DNA from 2 places in the Colwellia asteriadis genome. Region 1 is predicted to be linked to the other one. Evidence: predicted binding sites of a transcription regulator. Region 1 holds the regulator's gene; the other holds the start of a gene.
What was found. Region 1 encodes FNR, which switches genes on or off when oxygen is low (the NO sensors DNR and NnrR bind a similar motif). Its sites were predicted from a motif close to TTGATCTAGATCAA; they were not measured.

Region 1 (7,870 bases):
ATCGTAGTTACCATTGTTATTTGGCCATTTCTTGCTGGTGTTGAAATGATGGGGGTTTTGCATGCTCGCGGACAAGAAACACGCGCTATTATGGTGTTTTCTTTCTTGCAACGTGGTAGCTGGGTTGCTTTATGCGCATTGTTAACATCGATATTAGTTGGCTTAGGTTTTCAATTATATATGGTGCCCGGTATCATTTTAGCCGTGCTTTTATCATTAACGATTCCATTGGTTGTTGATAAAAAACTCTCGCCATTAGCAGCAATAAAAGTGTCTGTTTTGTCATTGCGTTTCAAGTTCTTTCAAATATTTAGATTGTATTTATTTTTGTTTATAGCATTACTTGTTTTGGCTATGCCAGTGGCATTGTTGGCTGATTCGGCGATTGGACCTGTTGCTATTATGTTATTTTTGTTTGGTATGACGTTTTTAGCACCGTTGTATTATAACGTTAAAGGTATACTCTACCGTGAGATATTTGCGGTAAAGACTAAAGATAGAGAAGATAATGTTAACTCAAGGGAGTTAAACTCTTCTACACCAGAGTCAACTAAAGCTTCTGATTCGGATGACTCAAACGGCTCAAACGGTACGTTTTCAGCTTAAAAATATTTAAAGGAGTTTATATTGATTAAGTTATTTTTGTGGTTAAGCTTTTTGGCCTTTTTGGTGGTAACACTGTTAGCACCTTTCACTTTTTTAGTGCCGGATAATGCTGAAAGTAGTTTAGCAAAAAGGCTTATAGCAGAGCAGCAAAGTCAAGACAAAGAACGACAAAAAAGTCGTGAAAATAAAAAAACAGTTAAAAAAGTGGTAGAGCAACCGTTACATAATGTCGATTTACCAGACTTTGCTGCCATTGCAGATGTCTCAACTAAAAAGGCACAATTCTTTGACTTTATTACCCCTGCGATTGTTGCTCAAAATGAGCGTATTTTAGCAACCCGCACTAAGCTAGAGTATTGGCTTGAACAAATGACCTTAGAATTAGGGTTAACAGAGCAAGAAGAGGCTGAGTTACAAATATTAGCGAAGCGTTATCGATTAAAAAAGTCACGCTCAAATTTGCAAAAAGTAAATGAGTTATTAGTACGTGTTGATATTATTCCTTTACCACTGGTTTTGGTGCAAGCGGCAAATGAGTCGGCATGGGGCACTTCTCGTTTTTCTCGAATTGGATTAAACTTTTTTGGTATTTGGTGTTACGAGCCAGATTGTGGCATGGTGCCTAATGGGCGTAACAAAGGAGCAAAGCATGAGGTTGCAGCATTTGATAGTGTAGATGATGCAGTAAGAGGATATTTTAGAAATATAAATACCCACAATGCTTATCAAGTATTTAGAACGATTAGAGCGCAGTTAAGAGCGAATAACGAGCCTATTGCACCTGAAATATTAGCGACAGGGTTGTTACCTTACTCGGAGCGAGGTGCAGACTATGTGTTAGATATTACTGACATGTTGCGTCACAATCAGCGCTTTTTTGAAGATGAAACAACTTACTTTGATAATACAACGAGTTATAGTGAATAACAGATAAAAGTATGAGCTTAACCCAATATTGATTAAATAAAGGGTTAGGCTTTTTTTATAGCTGTTATTGCACTTCAATAATAGTTAATTGCTCGGTTTTATTCGTGGGCATTTTAGTCTCTTTAGCGCTTCCATTAAAGTTCAATTCAGGCTCGTCAAAAGCAGTATCACCACCATTAATTACTCCCGAATTACTGTTAATATCACTAAAGTTAAATAGCTCATTGTCACATAAATGTGATGGTACAACGTTTTGCATTGCGGTAAACATTGACTCAATACGGCCCGGAAACTCTTGGTGCCAATCGTTAAGCATTTTCTTAATATTCTGACGCTGCATATTCGGTTGCGACCCACATAAATTACAAGGAATGATAGGGAAGTGTTTTAATGCCGCATATTGAATTAGCTCACTTTCTTTACAAAAGGCTAATGGTCTAATAACAACATGCTCACCATTATCAGACACTAATTTAGCTGGCATCGCTTTCATTTTACCGCCGTAAAACATGTTAAGCATTAAGGTTTCAATCATGTCGTCACGATGATGCCCTAATGCAACCTTAGTCGCGCCAATATTTTTCGCTACTTTATATAATATTGCGCGTCGTAAACGAGAGCAAAGACTACAGGTTGTTTTCCCTTCAGGAACTTTCTCTTTAACAATACCGTAAGTGTCTTCTTCAACAATATGGTACTCAATACCTAGCTCGTTGAGATATTGAGGTAATATATGCTCAGGAAACCCAGGTTGCTTTTGATCAAGGTTAACCGCAACAATATCAAAGTGAATAGGCGCAGATTCTTTAAGTAACATCAGAATACTTAACATTGCATAGCTGTCTTTACCCCCAGATAAACACACCATGACCTTATCACCGTCTTCAATCATATTGTATTGGGATATGGCTTGACCCACATGGCGTCGAAGCTTTTTTTCTAGCTTCATTAATTGTGTTTTTTGCAAGGCAGATAAAGGCGTATTAGACATGGGGATCAGTATTAATTCTACAAGTTGTTAATTGTCGCGCATTATACGCTTTATCGTAAAAAAGTAAAAATTGATCGTTTAGCTTTACCTTAGTTACAGTAAACTTACCGAATAGTTAATAAGGTATTTTATTATTTTTATGATTATTGATTGTGTAGGACTACAAGTTATCACTAATAATACGACTGGTGTTCGGTATAACTTATTGATTATTAAATTGTTATGATAGGTGAAAGTAGATTTGTCAGTAAATAATATGCGTATAAGTTAGATAAGTAGACTTTTGTAGCTCAAAGTGAGTACTTGATGAGCTACGTATAGTATATGTGATTGGCTGTTTACTTTAGTTAGCCAGCGGAGAAATATAACCGTCAGGTTTTAACGCTAATACATCACAGTTTAACTGATCAATCACATGTTCAGCGGTATTACCAATCAACGCTGCCGATATGCCAGTACGACCAATGGTTCCTAAAACAACTAATTCAGCATCTAGTTTTCGGGCAAACTCTTCAATAACCGTTTCTGGTAAGCCTTCACCAATATGAGTGTTTGTTAATTCAACACCAAATTGTTCAGCATGTGTGTTCATGGCTTCTTGGTGATGCTTTAGCATGACTGCATTGTATTCGGTGGCATCAAACTCAGGAACTTCAATAGCGATATTAATTGGGGTGCCAGGGTAAGAGTTGACTAAGTGTAAATTACCGTCAACCACAGCTGTTAGTTGTTTAGCTTGCTTTGTTATTTTGCTATTGAGTGAGCTATGTTCGCTCTCATCACTACCAATATTAAGAGCTGCTAGAATATTACCATTTTTTGGCCACTCGTGATCTTTGACTAATAATACCGGGCATGGACATTTTCTCAGGATATGCCAATCAGTAGGTGTAAAGACTACTGATTTAAATTTATCATGTTGATGAGTTCCTTTAATAACCAGATCAAAGTTGTGCTCAATTACTTGATTGATAATGGCTTCGTAAGGCCTGTTATGCCATACGACTTTGCTAGTTACTTGCGTATTAGGCGCTATTTCGGCGATAATTTCATCTAACCATTTTTGTTTCTCATCGATAACCATTTGACGCATAGAGTCGCGTTCGTTATGAGATAGTATTGTTGTCATCTCATAGGAAAAATCAAAAATGCTGAAAAAAGCAGTAATATTAATGGCTGTATTGTTATTTTTATGAATACGTGAGGCTAGATCTACAGCTCGCTTTAAGGCTTTTTGCTCATCAGTTGTTGGGTCGATAATAACCAGTATATTTTGATACATTTCCATGGTAAACCTCTCGTTAATAAAAGTAATTCATAATTACTTTATAGCAAAATTGAGGAGTGAATGCTTGATTTAAATTAAGATATTATGAATTGATTTCATTAAACACCGAGATAAACGGAGCTATCTCGGTGGGGGAGGAAAAGCTATAACTAATTAAATTTCTGCGACGTCAGACAAGGCGTCAATATCTACAATAGTAATTAATTTACCGTCTACTTTGATTAAGTTACTTTTATGAAAACGATTAAGTAAACGACTAATCGTTTCAACAGTTAAGCCAATATAATTACCAATATCGCTACGAGTCATGGTTAACCTAAATTCAGTTGCTGATAATCCTCGCGAATGATAGCGCTCACTTAAGGTCACTAAAAAAGTAGCTACACGTTGCTCAGCGTTTTTTCTATTAAGTAAGGTTAACATTGCCTGATCGGTTTTAATTTCATTACTCATTAGACGTAATACCTGCTTTTTCAACTTAGGCATAGTGTTAGAGAGCTGATCAAGGTTATTATAAGGGATTTCACAGACCATCGAAGTTTCAAGCGCCTGAGCAAAGCTAGGGTGACAGCTTTCTGCAATGGCATCAAAACCCAGTAAATCTCCTGCTAAATGAAAACCTGTTATTTGTTCTTCGCCTTGCTCATTAACCGTAAATGTTTTGAAAGTCCCTGAACGAATAGCAAATAAGGCGTGTAATTGTTGTCCGTCATGAAAAATTTTATCGCCTTTATGAATAGGACGTTTTCTATCGATAATGTCATCAAGGCTATTTAACTCTTGCTCATTCAGTGAAAAAGGTAAACATAATTCACTAATACTGCAGTTTTGACACTTAATGTGTTGTATACCGGGGCAATTTTTACTTGGCATAATAGATAATAACTCTTAATTTAAAGGACTGTAATATCGACCGTGCTGATAGGGTATTAGAACATTAATTGATATGCAACAGTTAAACTATAACAGCCATATAATATTAGAGAAATTGCCATTGTTTTCTTGAAGTTAGCATTAAGCAAAAGGCTTTTAAAGCTATTAATACCTAGAGACAGTGCTATGAGCGCAGGCAAAGTACCTAAACCAAAAAATAACATTATTCCTGCTCCTGTTAGGCTACTTCCGCTAGCTAATGACCAGGTGAGGGTTGAATAAACTAGCCCACAAGGTAACCAACCCCATAAAGCCCCTAAACCTAAAGCTTGTTTGGTGCTATTGACGGGAATGACATACTTAGCTAATGGTGACAAATAACGCCATAAATACTTCCCAAGCGCTTCTACTCTGTTTAACCACATTAACCATTGACCTAAATATAAGCCGAGTAGAATTAAAAATATGGCGGCAACCATGCGCAACCCCCCAAGGGGAACACCGATACTTTTTGCAGCTAATGAGCCACTAAAGCCGACAATCGCGCCAATCAAGGTGTAGCTGGCAATACGGCCAATATGATATGAAAATATTAAAGACGTGTTATTGCTTGATTTTGTCGGGTAGGTCTGCTGTTCAGTGATAGCAATATCACCTTGTTGTTTAGGTTTTTCAGTAGCCGACGTTAGCATGGTAGTAATACCCCCACACATGGCTAAACAGTGACCTGAGCCTAGTAAACCAACAATAAAAGCTGATAGTAAATCGGTTAGCATTACTTCTTTACATCAGCGCTTGAATTATTGGTGGGGTTTGTAGCTAGAGGTGCAGCGTTAGCTTTTGCTGCTATATTGCTATCACTCGGCGCTGATTTTTCTTGATCTTTTTGCTGGCTATCATCATTAAACAAGATGCTCATACCTTGTTTTTCTAAATCATCAAATTGCTCTGTTTTAACTGCCCAGAAAAAAAGATAAATCCCTAATGCGGTTAGAATCGCCGCAACTGGAATTAAAATATACATTATACTCATCACTAAACCCTCGGTGTTTACTAATTACTTTTTCAACAAGCGAAGTGAATTAGTTATGACTAAAATAGAGCTGGTTGACATACCAATGACTGCCATGTAGGGCGTGATATAACCCGCTACGGCCAATGGTAGTACAATAGCATTATATCCAAACGCCCATAAGTAGTTTTGAATAATAATTCGACGGGTTTTATGACCCACCTTTATTAGCGTATTGATGCTACTTAACTTATTATTAAGTAAAATAACATCAGCACCACTTTTAGTAATATCGGCGCCACAACCCATCGCAATAGATACATGCGCTGCGCCAAATACAGGTGAGTCGTTAACGCCATCACCGGTCATGGCAACATTAAATTTTTCATTTTGCTGAGCTTGCTGAATTTTATGCATTTTATCTTGAGCACTAAGCGAGCCTTCAACAGAGCTTAGCGGTAACACCGTTGCTAACTTATCACAGGCTTGTTGACTATCACCAGATAGCAGCATAGTGCGGCCAGTTTTATTAAGCGCTTCAATAACAGCATTCGCATCGTCACGAATTTGATCGACCAAATAAAATGAGGCGATAACTTGGTTGTTTTTAATTAATGTACAATTTGCATCTTGATGATTGCTTATCGCTTGTTGTGCATTTTCATCTAATTGTGAAATAGCCCAACCACTTTTACCAATAGTGTAATGATCAGCATCAATATCACCGCTAACCCCTTTACCTGAGTGCACAGTAATATTTTGAGCTTGAATTGAGAAGTCACGATGGGCGGTAAATGGCTTCGCAATGGGATGCTCAGAGTGTGCCTCTAATGCCGCAGCAATAGCAAGCACATTCTCTTTAGTATATTCGCCATTAACTTCCACGCGGTTTATTTGAAACTCGCCTGTGGTTAAAGTCCCTGTTTTATCAAAAGCAAAGCAATTTAATTGTGGTACGGCTTCCATTACATGCCCACCTTTGATCATAATGCCGTCTTTATTAAGACGTGTTGTTGCACAAGTTAATCCTGTAGGTGTTGCTAAGGAAAGGGCGCAAGGGCAGGTTGCCACTAATACTGATAAGGTAATCCAAAACGCTTCTTCTGGTAGATGTTGATGCCAATATAGCGCGGTACAAATAGAGGTGATTAAAATCAGCGCAACAAAAAACTGAGCTATTTTATCTGACAGTTGCGCCAGTTTAGGTTTATGCGCTTGGGATTGCTCACTTAATCGAATCAATTGGCTTAAAAACGAATGGCTGGTAGGCTGTTTGACTTGCACGGTAATATTGCCATCACCATTAATGGTGCCGGCAAAAACGTTATCAGTGACGGATTTACTAATTGGTAATTGCTCACCGGAGAGCATGGCTTCATTAAGCTGGCTTGAGCCTGAAACAATAACGCCATCAGCAGGAACCACTTCGCCTGGTTTGATTAATACATGATCATCAACGACTAATTGTTTCGCTGCAATAAGTTCTTCTTCATAGGTGTTATGACCTGCTGGTGAAGTGATAGTCGTTAGTTTTGTCGCAGTCATTGGCATTAGTTTTAATAAGTTGGCAGATACTTGCGCTGCGCGTGATCGGGCTCTAAATTCGAGAAACTTACCAATGAGCAGTAAAAAGGTAAACATACTGACAGATTCAAAGTAAACTTCACCTTGTCTGGTAATAGTCGCCCATGCGCTGGCGGTAAAGGCGAGTATTATAGCAATGGAAACGGGGACATCCATTGAGAGCCGTTTCATTTTTATGGCGTTAAACGCACCCGTATAAAATGGAAAGGCGCCATAAATTATAATTGGTGTGGTTAATATAAAGCAAACCCAGCGGAAATAGTGTTTATGATCTTCTGACATGTCAGAAAATGCACCAAAATATAAACCCGTGGCAATCATCATCACCTGCATCATTAAAATGCCACTGATGCCTAAGCGTTTAATAAAGGCTTTGCTTTGTTTTTTATTACGTAACTCGGCTTCATTCGCTTTAAAAGGGAGAGCGTGGTAACCAATGTTTTCAATAGCGGTTAAAATATCGCTTAAGTTGAGTTCTGCATGACGCCATTTAACAGTAGCACGCTGTGTAGTCGCATTCACACTAATACTGACCAAGCCTGACAATTTATCAAGTTGCATTTCAATTAACCAAGCACAAGCTGCACAG
Region 2 (7,870 bases), on a different contig from region 1:
GTTGAGGGCTTAGCCGTTATTGCAATGGACTTTTATGCGCAAGCCATTAATGCAGCTAACGAAGCTGGCTTTATTAATAATGAAGCGTTAGCCAGTGAATGCTACGCTAAATATTTATTTTCGTTAGGCCAAAAACGGCTTGCACTTAGCTGTATGAAAGATGCTTTTTATTTGTATTCTCGCTGGGGAGCGCTTGCCAAGTGTCAGCAAATTAATGAGCGTTGGCCAGAGCAAAGCTTTGACTCAGCTAATATTGTGAACTTACCAAAGGGAAGTGCAATATCAACAAACGCAAGTAAAGCGGTAGAGCAAATGAATTCGTTAGACTTGCATTCGCTTTTGAAAGCTAACCAACTTTTATCAGAAGAAATCCATGTTAACTCATTACTAGAAAAAATGATGACAGTGTTAATGGAAAATGCCGGAGCACAGCAAGGGGCGATTATTGTTTATGGAGATGGGCAACTAACGGTAGAGATTGTTGGCCGTATTAGTGATCACGCTGCTGCTATTCATAGCCAGTTTTATAATATGAACCTTGATGAGCTTGAAGCCCAAGGTAACCCATTATTACCAGACACTTTAATACGTTATACGCAAAAAACATTGGAGACATTAATACTGGACAACCCTAAAGAAGACTCACGCTTTTCCAGTAATCGCTATTTACAGTTGAATCAACCTAAATCATTGATGTGTTTACCTATTACAGGTCAAGGCCGACTTGTTGCCATTGTTTATTTAGAGAACAATGTCACGGAACAAGCGTTTACCGCTAAACATAAAGATACGGTAGAACTTATTGCTGCACAAGCTGCAGTATCGTTAATTAATGCTCGTCATTATGAAATACTCGAAGATAAAGTAGCACAACGTACAGAAGAGCTACAATTGCTAGCGATTAAAGACGGACTTACGGGAATTTTTAACCGTCGTGAGTTTGATCTTAGGTTAGAGCAAGAATGGTCGAGAAGCTCTCGCGAAGGTGGATCACTGTCACTAATTATGATTGATATTGATTACTTCAAAGCCTATAACGATAATTATGGTCATCCAGAAGGGGACAAGTGCATTAAATTAGTTGCACAAGCTTTAAGTGAAGTCGTTACACGTAAAAATGATTTAGTTGCACGTTATGGTGGTGAAGAATTTGTTATTTTAATGACAAACACAGATCATGAGTCAATTGAAAACATTGCACGGCGTTGCCAAGATAAGATACGCAGTTTGAATATTCTTCATGCCTTTTCAACAACGGCACCCTATATAACGATTAGTATGGGGATATCTACTATGACCAGCTTACCTGGATTAGAGCCCTCTATGCTGGTGAAGTCTGCCGATGTCGCTTTATATAAAGCAAAACAAAGTGGGCGAAACTCATACTACTTTGCTTCACCTTCATAACGTATAAAAACGAGAACAGGTTAGTTATTTACGGTACTTAAGCGTAGAGCGCTAAGTACCGTTTTTATTTACTTAAATACTTGTGCTGTTTGGAATCATTGACGGCAATTGGAAAGTATAAGGTATCGCTCTTAACTTATTACGCTGATGTATTTCTACTTCTATTTGCGCTAATTGGCACTGGAAGTCAATCAGCACTTCTTCCACCTGAGGATCGTTAAAGTAGGCAATACGTGGGTCTTGACTATATTTGCCAAAAACATCGTATTGTACACCGCTAAGTAAGTACTCAAAAGATAGTGTATATAAAGCAATATCTAATGGAGGGCACCAAGTTAAAGTATCTTCAATGGTATTGATAACCGTGTTGGTTCCTGGAGGTTCATGATAAAGACAACCCGTTACGCTAGGAGCAAAAGACATTAAAGGATACTGAGCATAATTTACTGCGGCATGCTGAGGTCCAGCAATATAGATAATATGTGCGATAAGCTCTACAAGGTAGTCAAAACTATCTATTTTATAGGGACGTTCGCTATTTCCTGTTGATACTAATCCATCTAAGCCTTTAAAATCAGCATATTTTGTTGAGGTTAACTCAAAGATAAAGCCTTGTAATTCTTCATCATTAGCGACGGCATCATTGTCATTATTATAATAAATAGATAAATAATTTCTAACGAACGTCTTAATGGCTTGCCATAACAATATGGTGTCATCGCGAAACTCAAAAACTGGTAATGACTCAGTATTAACACCGCGTGCTTTAAATAACTGTTCAGGGCTCTGCTCATCCCAACGCCAAGCACTTCTAGCCTCTGCAATCATTTCAAAAGAGGAGCCTGTCGTTAACCCTACGTCACAGGCGGTAACACCACCCGGAATAACTAAACTGTGTAGGGCATCATTGTTAATGTTTAATGTAAAGCGAAAATGCGGAATTAAAAGCTTTAAAATAGGGTGTTTTTCTGAAAGCTGCCTATGTGCGGCAATAATTATTGTATCCATAATAAGGTGGCAAGCCCCTAAATGTGCAACATTTTCATGTTGTATTGCACTGCAAATATTCACAATAGCTTTAGCTACTTGCCATTTTAGTCCATTACCATCATTTGCGCCTGAGCAGTTATTTGGGGTAAATATAGGAGCCGTGTCTGGGTTATATTGTTGTGCTAATTGAATGGCAATTGGGCGCAGGTAACTACCTGTATCAGGAAAACCGTTAGCAGTTTTATCCGTTGAGTAAAATAAGGCGATAGGTGCGGCTACGTAACGCTGTTTTCCGTGTAACTCATTACTTTGTTTACCCTCTAACATTGTGTAATCACAAACGTAAAGCCGATTCTGGGCTACTGCCGTTTGTAAACTAACATTATTGTCTGCTAACACAGACTGTAATATGTGATCAGTAACTGGCATTTTTTGCAGTAATTGACTCAATGAAATAGTCATATCACTTGTATCGCTAGCGCTTACGGCAATTAAGTTAGTGGTATTAAAGCCAGCAGTTTGCAAATAACCAAAGTACCAGTCTTGATCATAAAGGGCTTTTTCTTTTTCCATCCATGGTTTACTTTTTATTGACACTGTTAGAGGAGGGGTATCTAACGAGGCATAGAGTGCTTGGTAGTCTTCTAACGAATTGGCTTGCAGGTAATCACGTTTGCCATCGTTATTTAATAAGTCATATAGTGTCGATTTAAGTAGAGCCGTAGGCCCTTCCTTTTTTACCTCCTCAATAACTTGATCAATTCCTTTTAACATTTTAATAATATCTTTAGGAATATTGAGGGCATCTTCAATAGCTGTCGGCAGCTGACTCAAGCTATGAATAAAGTCTTTAATGTACTTAATGTCTTTTTTAGGGTGAAGCGCACTTAATTTACTTTCTAAGGTTTGGTAACTCTCGCTAATATCTTTGAAAATGTCACTATCAATATCATCACAAAGCTCTTTTTCTAATAACCTTATAACGTTGTTTTTAAAGTTTTCAGCAAGTTGAATAAATACTGATATAACACTTTCTTTATATCGTAATGAAAACTCTTCTCCTTGTGGTACGTCGGCAGAAAGAGGAACACCTTCTAAGTAAGAAGTCATATAATTGTATTTAGTTTTGGCTAAAGCGAGTTGAAACTCACGTTGTTGTTTTTCGGGTGTTGAGTCGTGTTGAGGAAGTGTCGGGATGTTATTGTTCTGCATAATAAGCCTTTTTTTTGTTTTTATTGTCGCAAGCATACATTATTTTTGGCAAAAATTGCCGCAAATATATTGCTGTGTGGCTAGGTGCTGTTGATCTTTCTAACAGCGTTTGTTGGTCATTTTTACTGCGTTATCAAATTGTTATGTGACGCTGTATGGATGTTGCTTATTAGACAATGCAGGAGCTTATTGTCCTGAACAACCACACAACAAAGGCTCTGCCTTGTATAAATACCCAACAAAAAGCTGCGAAAAAAATATCGAAAGCTCAACAACCCCTAATCAATAAGTCGAAAATAATGGCGAGGAGCAAGCAATAAAGTTAGCAATAGTACTAACTTTATTAATAAGGACGTTTCTGGCTTAGTTATTATCAAACTCGTCAGCACCAAGCTGTTGTAAGTAGCGGCTATACTCCTTATCAGATTCATTAATATGGTTAATAAGCCAGAATGTTATCAAATTAGTCACTTGTTTTAATGAATCGTGTCCTTGTTCATTATAAATATGTGCATATTCTTCGACTTTATCAATCATTGCTTGATGTTCTTCTTGATGCTCAGCAAGACCTGGGTAGTCATAATCTGCCATCAATTTCTCTTCTCGTTTAAAGTGATATTTGGTGTAGCTGACTAACTCTTCTAGTGCTTCTCGCTCAAATTCTTCACACTGAGCATAATCGTAAGCAATACTAAATTGATTCAATAAGTGTAAGAGTTTTTTATGATCTTGGTCGATGTATTCAATACCAATACTGTAATCATCACTCCATTTTATTTGTTCAATATGCTTTTGCCTGAGTAGCGGCATCAATGCTAAAGCGACGATTAATATCCAAGGGACAGGGTTTGTTAAGCTTGACCATAGGCCTAAAATAATGGCAGAGACAAGTAAACTGACAATAATGATAAAGCTGAGAGATTTATTACGGCTATTAATACTCACGATATTGACCTTGTTGTATTTTATATAGTTTAAGTAGAGCTTATGCTCTACAGTGGTCTTTATATTAATTGCTTTATAGTGGTACTTTATTGATTTTAATCAAGTTAACTTATTAATAACTTAATTAATAAGAAAGAGACTGTAGGTTCTAATGTACAGTGGCGTTTATTCTTGAGTTAAACATCAACTTTTATAGCAACAGTGGTATAATTCATTACTTACATACTGTGTTAACTCGAAAGCAATAGTCGTTAGTGATAAAGCTAACCAAAAAAGCGAACCAAAGAGTTAAGTAAAAAGTGAACTAGGAAAATAAATGAGCGATAAAGAGATATATAAAAACAACCCACTGCACGGTACAAAATTAGAAACAGTACTCAACGAATTGGTTGATCATTATGGCTGGGAAATCTTATTTGCTTATTTAAATTTGAACTGCTTTAAAACCAATCCAAGTATTGAGTCGAGCATCAAATTTTTAAAGAAGACCACGTGGGCACAAGAGAAAGTTGAAGCTTTTTATATGTATCAATACCACAGTTTACCTAAAGCGAGTGATGACCAGTTTTTATTACCGCCGCGTGATCGTATTGTGCCACATGGTTTAGAACAAAGACCGCCAAAAGAGTTAAGCCTTGAAGATGCTGAGCGTTTACGTATTAAAAAGGCCGAAAAAGCCCGCGATAGAGCACCAGCAGACCCTTGGGCACACTTTAAAAAGTAGTAGAGTAAGCTTCATTCTCTCGAGTTTAGCTTAAATATACCTTATGGACTTATTCTCCCCGCGACTAACTCAGCCTATTAACCTTTTACCTTATGATGGCGAGGTAAATTACTATGGTGAAGTTATAGCGTTAGAACAGGCGGAACATTATTTCTCAGCGCTACTTAAGTTGTTAGCGTGGCAATGCGATCAAGCAATGATCTTTGGTAAACTGATTGAAACAAAAAGAAAAGTCGCTTGGTATGCGGATACCTTAAATGGTCAAGCATTTGAATACACCTATTCAAATATTACCAAACGATCACTGCCTTTTCCTGATGAATTATTAGCGCTAAAAAATTTAGTCGAAGTTGAAACTGGGGAGCAATACAATGCTTGCCTAGCGAACCTTTATCATAATGGTGAAGAGGGAATGGCTTGGCATAGCGATGGCGAAAAAGACTTAAAAGAGCAGGGAGCTATTGCTTCTTTAAGTTTTGGCGCTGAACGAAAATTTGCGTTTAAACATAAGCAAACGAAAGAAGTTGTCGCTTTACCTTTAAGATCGGGTAGCTTATTAGTGATGAAAGGCATTACACAAAAGCACTGGCTACATCGTTTACCTCCGACAAAAAAAGTTCATACTCCTCGAATAAACCTTACTTTTAGAGCCATAGTGAATGACAGGCTGCGTTAATTGGCTTAAAAAATGCTTCAAATAAGTAAGCTTGCATAACGGCCATTTAATTGTAGATTGCGATGCTTTTAGTTTAGCTTAATTCAGTTGGCTATTTGCTAGATAGCAACCAAGCACTTAGCGTTAAGCATCGCATGACCTAAGGGGATTGTCATGACTATTGAAAAGCAGCGTCATTATTTATTAAACGGTAATCGCGCTATTATCTATATTTCAAGCTTGATTGGCGTATTTTTCGACGCCAACCTTGCTTACCTTCTAGCACTAACATTATGGGTATGGTTAGAGCCGCTTTTATCACTTGAATTAGCGTTGCTTAAGCTATTAATTCAGCTTCACTAAGCACTTAAGTGTAGGTATGAGTTACTGCTTGGCATCATAATACTGTTATAAATGTTGGTTTGTTGCTGGCTTAATGATTGTCCTTGGTGATTCATCGTCTCGCTAGTGACACCATTTAGCCCAACAGCAGCGTTTGACACATTATGCTTTAACGGGTTGACGTTATCATTAATAGTAGGTACTTGTTCTATAACACCTTTTACTTGTTTATGTAAGTCATACAGCTCAGTATAAGCACTTGTTAACGTGCTAATAGCACTCACGTTATTTTTATCATGATTGTCAGTGTCTACTTCACCATCCGTTGCCGTTTCTATGTAAATATCAAATAACTTTTGTTGTTGAGCATAATAAGCGCGAGTCAGGTCAATATCTTTAGCTGTTTTATAATTCGATTTTATTTGCTCAACGTGCTCTTCTCGTTTTGTTTCAGTATACGATTGCAATGTGTTTTGCTGCTCAGGTGATAGTAGATCTTGCATACTAGGCTGTGCACTCACCATAGTATTAGTTGATATTTGATTTTGGCCAACAGGATAGTGTTGAGTATTTACAGAAGCGAGTGTTTGAATAGTCATTGTCGTCACCAAGTCACATTAGGTAGTGATTAAAGGATAAGCGAGATGAGATAAAAGAGTTGTTGTGTTTTGTAAACTACAGGCAATAATTTGTTGTTTTATTGAGCGGCAAGTTACACTTGACGCTCAATGGTATCTAGTGATTATTTTGGGTTGTTGAAGGTTGCTCGTCCTTCACGGCTTGAATAGCTGCTAGCCTTGCTGTAGCCATTGCCTCTTTAATCGCAATGCCTTTAAGCCCTTGTTCAACAAACACTTTAGCATTAATATTTTTTGCAGCAAGCATAGCTTGTTTTAAATACTCCTCTTGTGGGTAAGCTTTATCTTCAAAGCCCAAACGACCAAGAAAGTCGGCTTTACATGCTAAAATAAAATCATCAAACTCCTCAGGTTTACGCCACACATCGAGTTGGTTAAATATGCGTAATAAGGTGCTTGCTCGGAGCTCAAAGGCCTTATGACAATGTAAATGATGTTCACATACCTTAAGGGCAAGTTGTTTGTAATGGGTTGGTACTTTTAATTGACGGCAAATCTTTTCAACTAAAGGTAGTCCCGATTTTTCATGTCCTCTATGGCTAGGCCATTGCTCTGCGGGCGTTATCCCTTTGCCTAAATCATGACACAATGCTGCAAAGCGCACTGAGGTTTTCGGTGAAAGTAATACCGCCTGTTGTACAACCATCATTGTATGTATACCACTGCAAATTTCAGGATGCCACTGTGCAGGGTTTGGTACGCCCCATAATACATCTAACTCAGGCCATAGTACGGCTAACGCTTTACATTGGTGTAAAACATTGAAGAATATTTCAGGGTGGTCTTCCGTTAAACTGCGCTGCATTTCTTGCCAAATACGTTCAGGGGTTAATGCAGTTAACTCACCACTTAGGCTTATTTTAGTCATTAATTCCAACGTTTCATTGGCAATGGTAAAGTCATAGCTATGATAACGAGCCGCGAAACGGGCTACTCTTAAGACACGCAGTGGGTCCT

Region 2: a site for FNR is predicted at 4,644-4,657, ahead of ABD005_RS00870 (bacteriohemerythrin). Genes of this name have one in related genera too.

Annotation. Positions count from the first base shown of each region.
Region 1 is NZ_BAAAFA010000008.1:221,467-229,336, reverse strand. It holds gene ABD005_RS12835 (hypothetical protein) at 1-606, shown strand, start outside; gene ABD005_RS12830 (glucosaminidase domain-containing protein) at 628-1,533, shown strand; gene ttcA (tRNA 2-thiocytidine(32) synthetase TtcA) at 1,598-2,524, opposite strand; gene uspE (universal stress protein UspE) at 2,868-3,812, opposite strand; gene fnr (fumarate/nitrate reduction transcriptional regulator Fnr) at 3,966-4,685, opposite strand; gene ABD005_RS12810 (sulfite exporter TauE/SafE family protein) at 4,742-5,461, opposite strand; gene ccoS (cbb3-type cytochrome oxidase assembly protein CcoS) at 5,461-5,709, opposite strand; gene ABD005_RS12800 (heavy metal translocating P-type ATPase) at 5,743-7,870, opposite strand, start outside.
Region 2 is NZ_BAAAFA010000001.1:207,479-215,348, reverse strand. It holds gene ABD005_RS00885 (diguanylate cyclase) at 1-1,407, shown strand, start outside; gene ABD005_RS00880 (lipoxygenase family protein) at 1,480-3,609, opposite strand; partial or broken gene ABD005_RS00875 (hypothetical protein) at 3,713-3,898, shown strand; gene ABD005_RS00870 (bacteriohemerythrin) at 3,973-4,554, opposite strand; gene ABD005_RS00865 (VF530 family protein) at 4,871-5,278, shown strand; gene ABD005_RS00860 (alpha-ketoglutarate-dependent dioxygenase AlkB family protein) at 5,322-5,954, shown strand; gene ABD005_RS00855 (hypothetical protein) at 6,108-6,296, shown strand; gene ABD005_RS00850 (hypothetical protein) at 6,293-6,874, opposite strand; gene ABD005_RS00845 (multifunctional CCA addition/repair protein) at 7,011-7,870, opposite strand, start outside.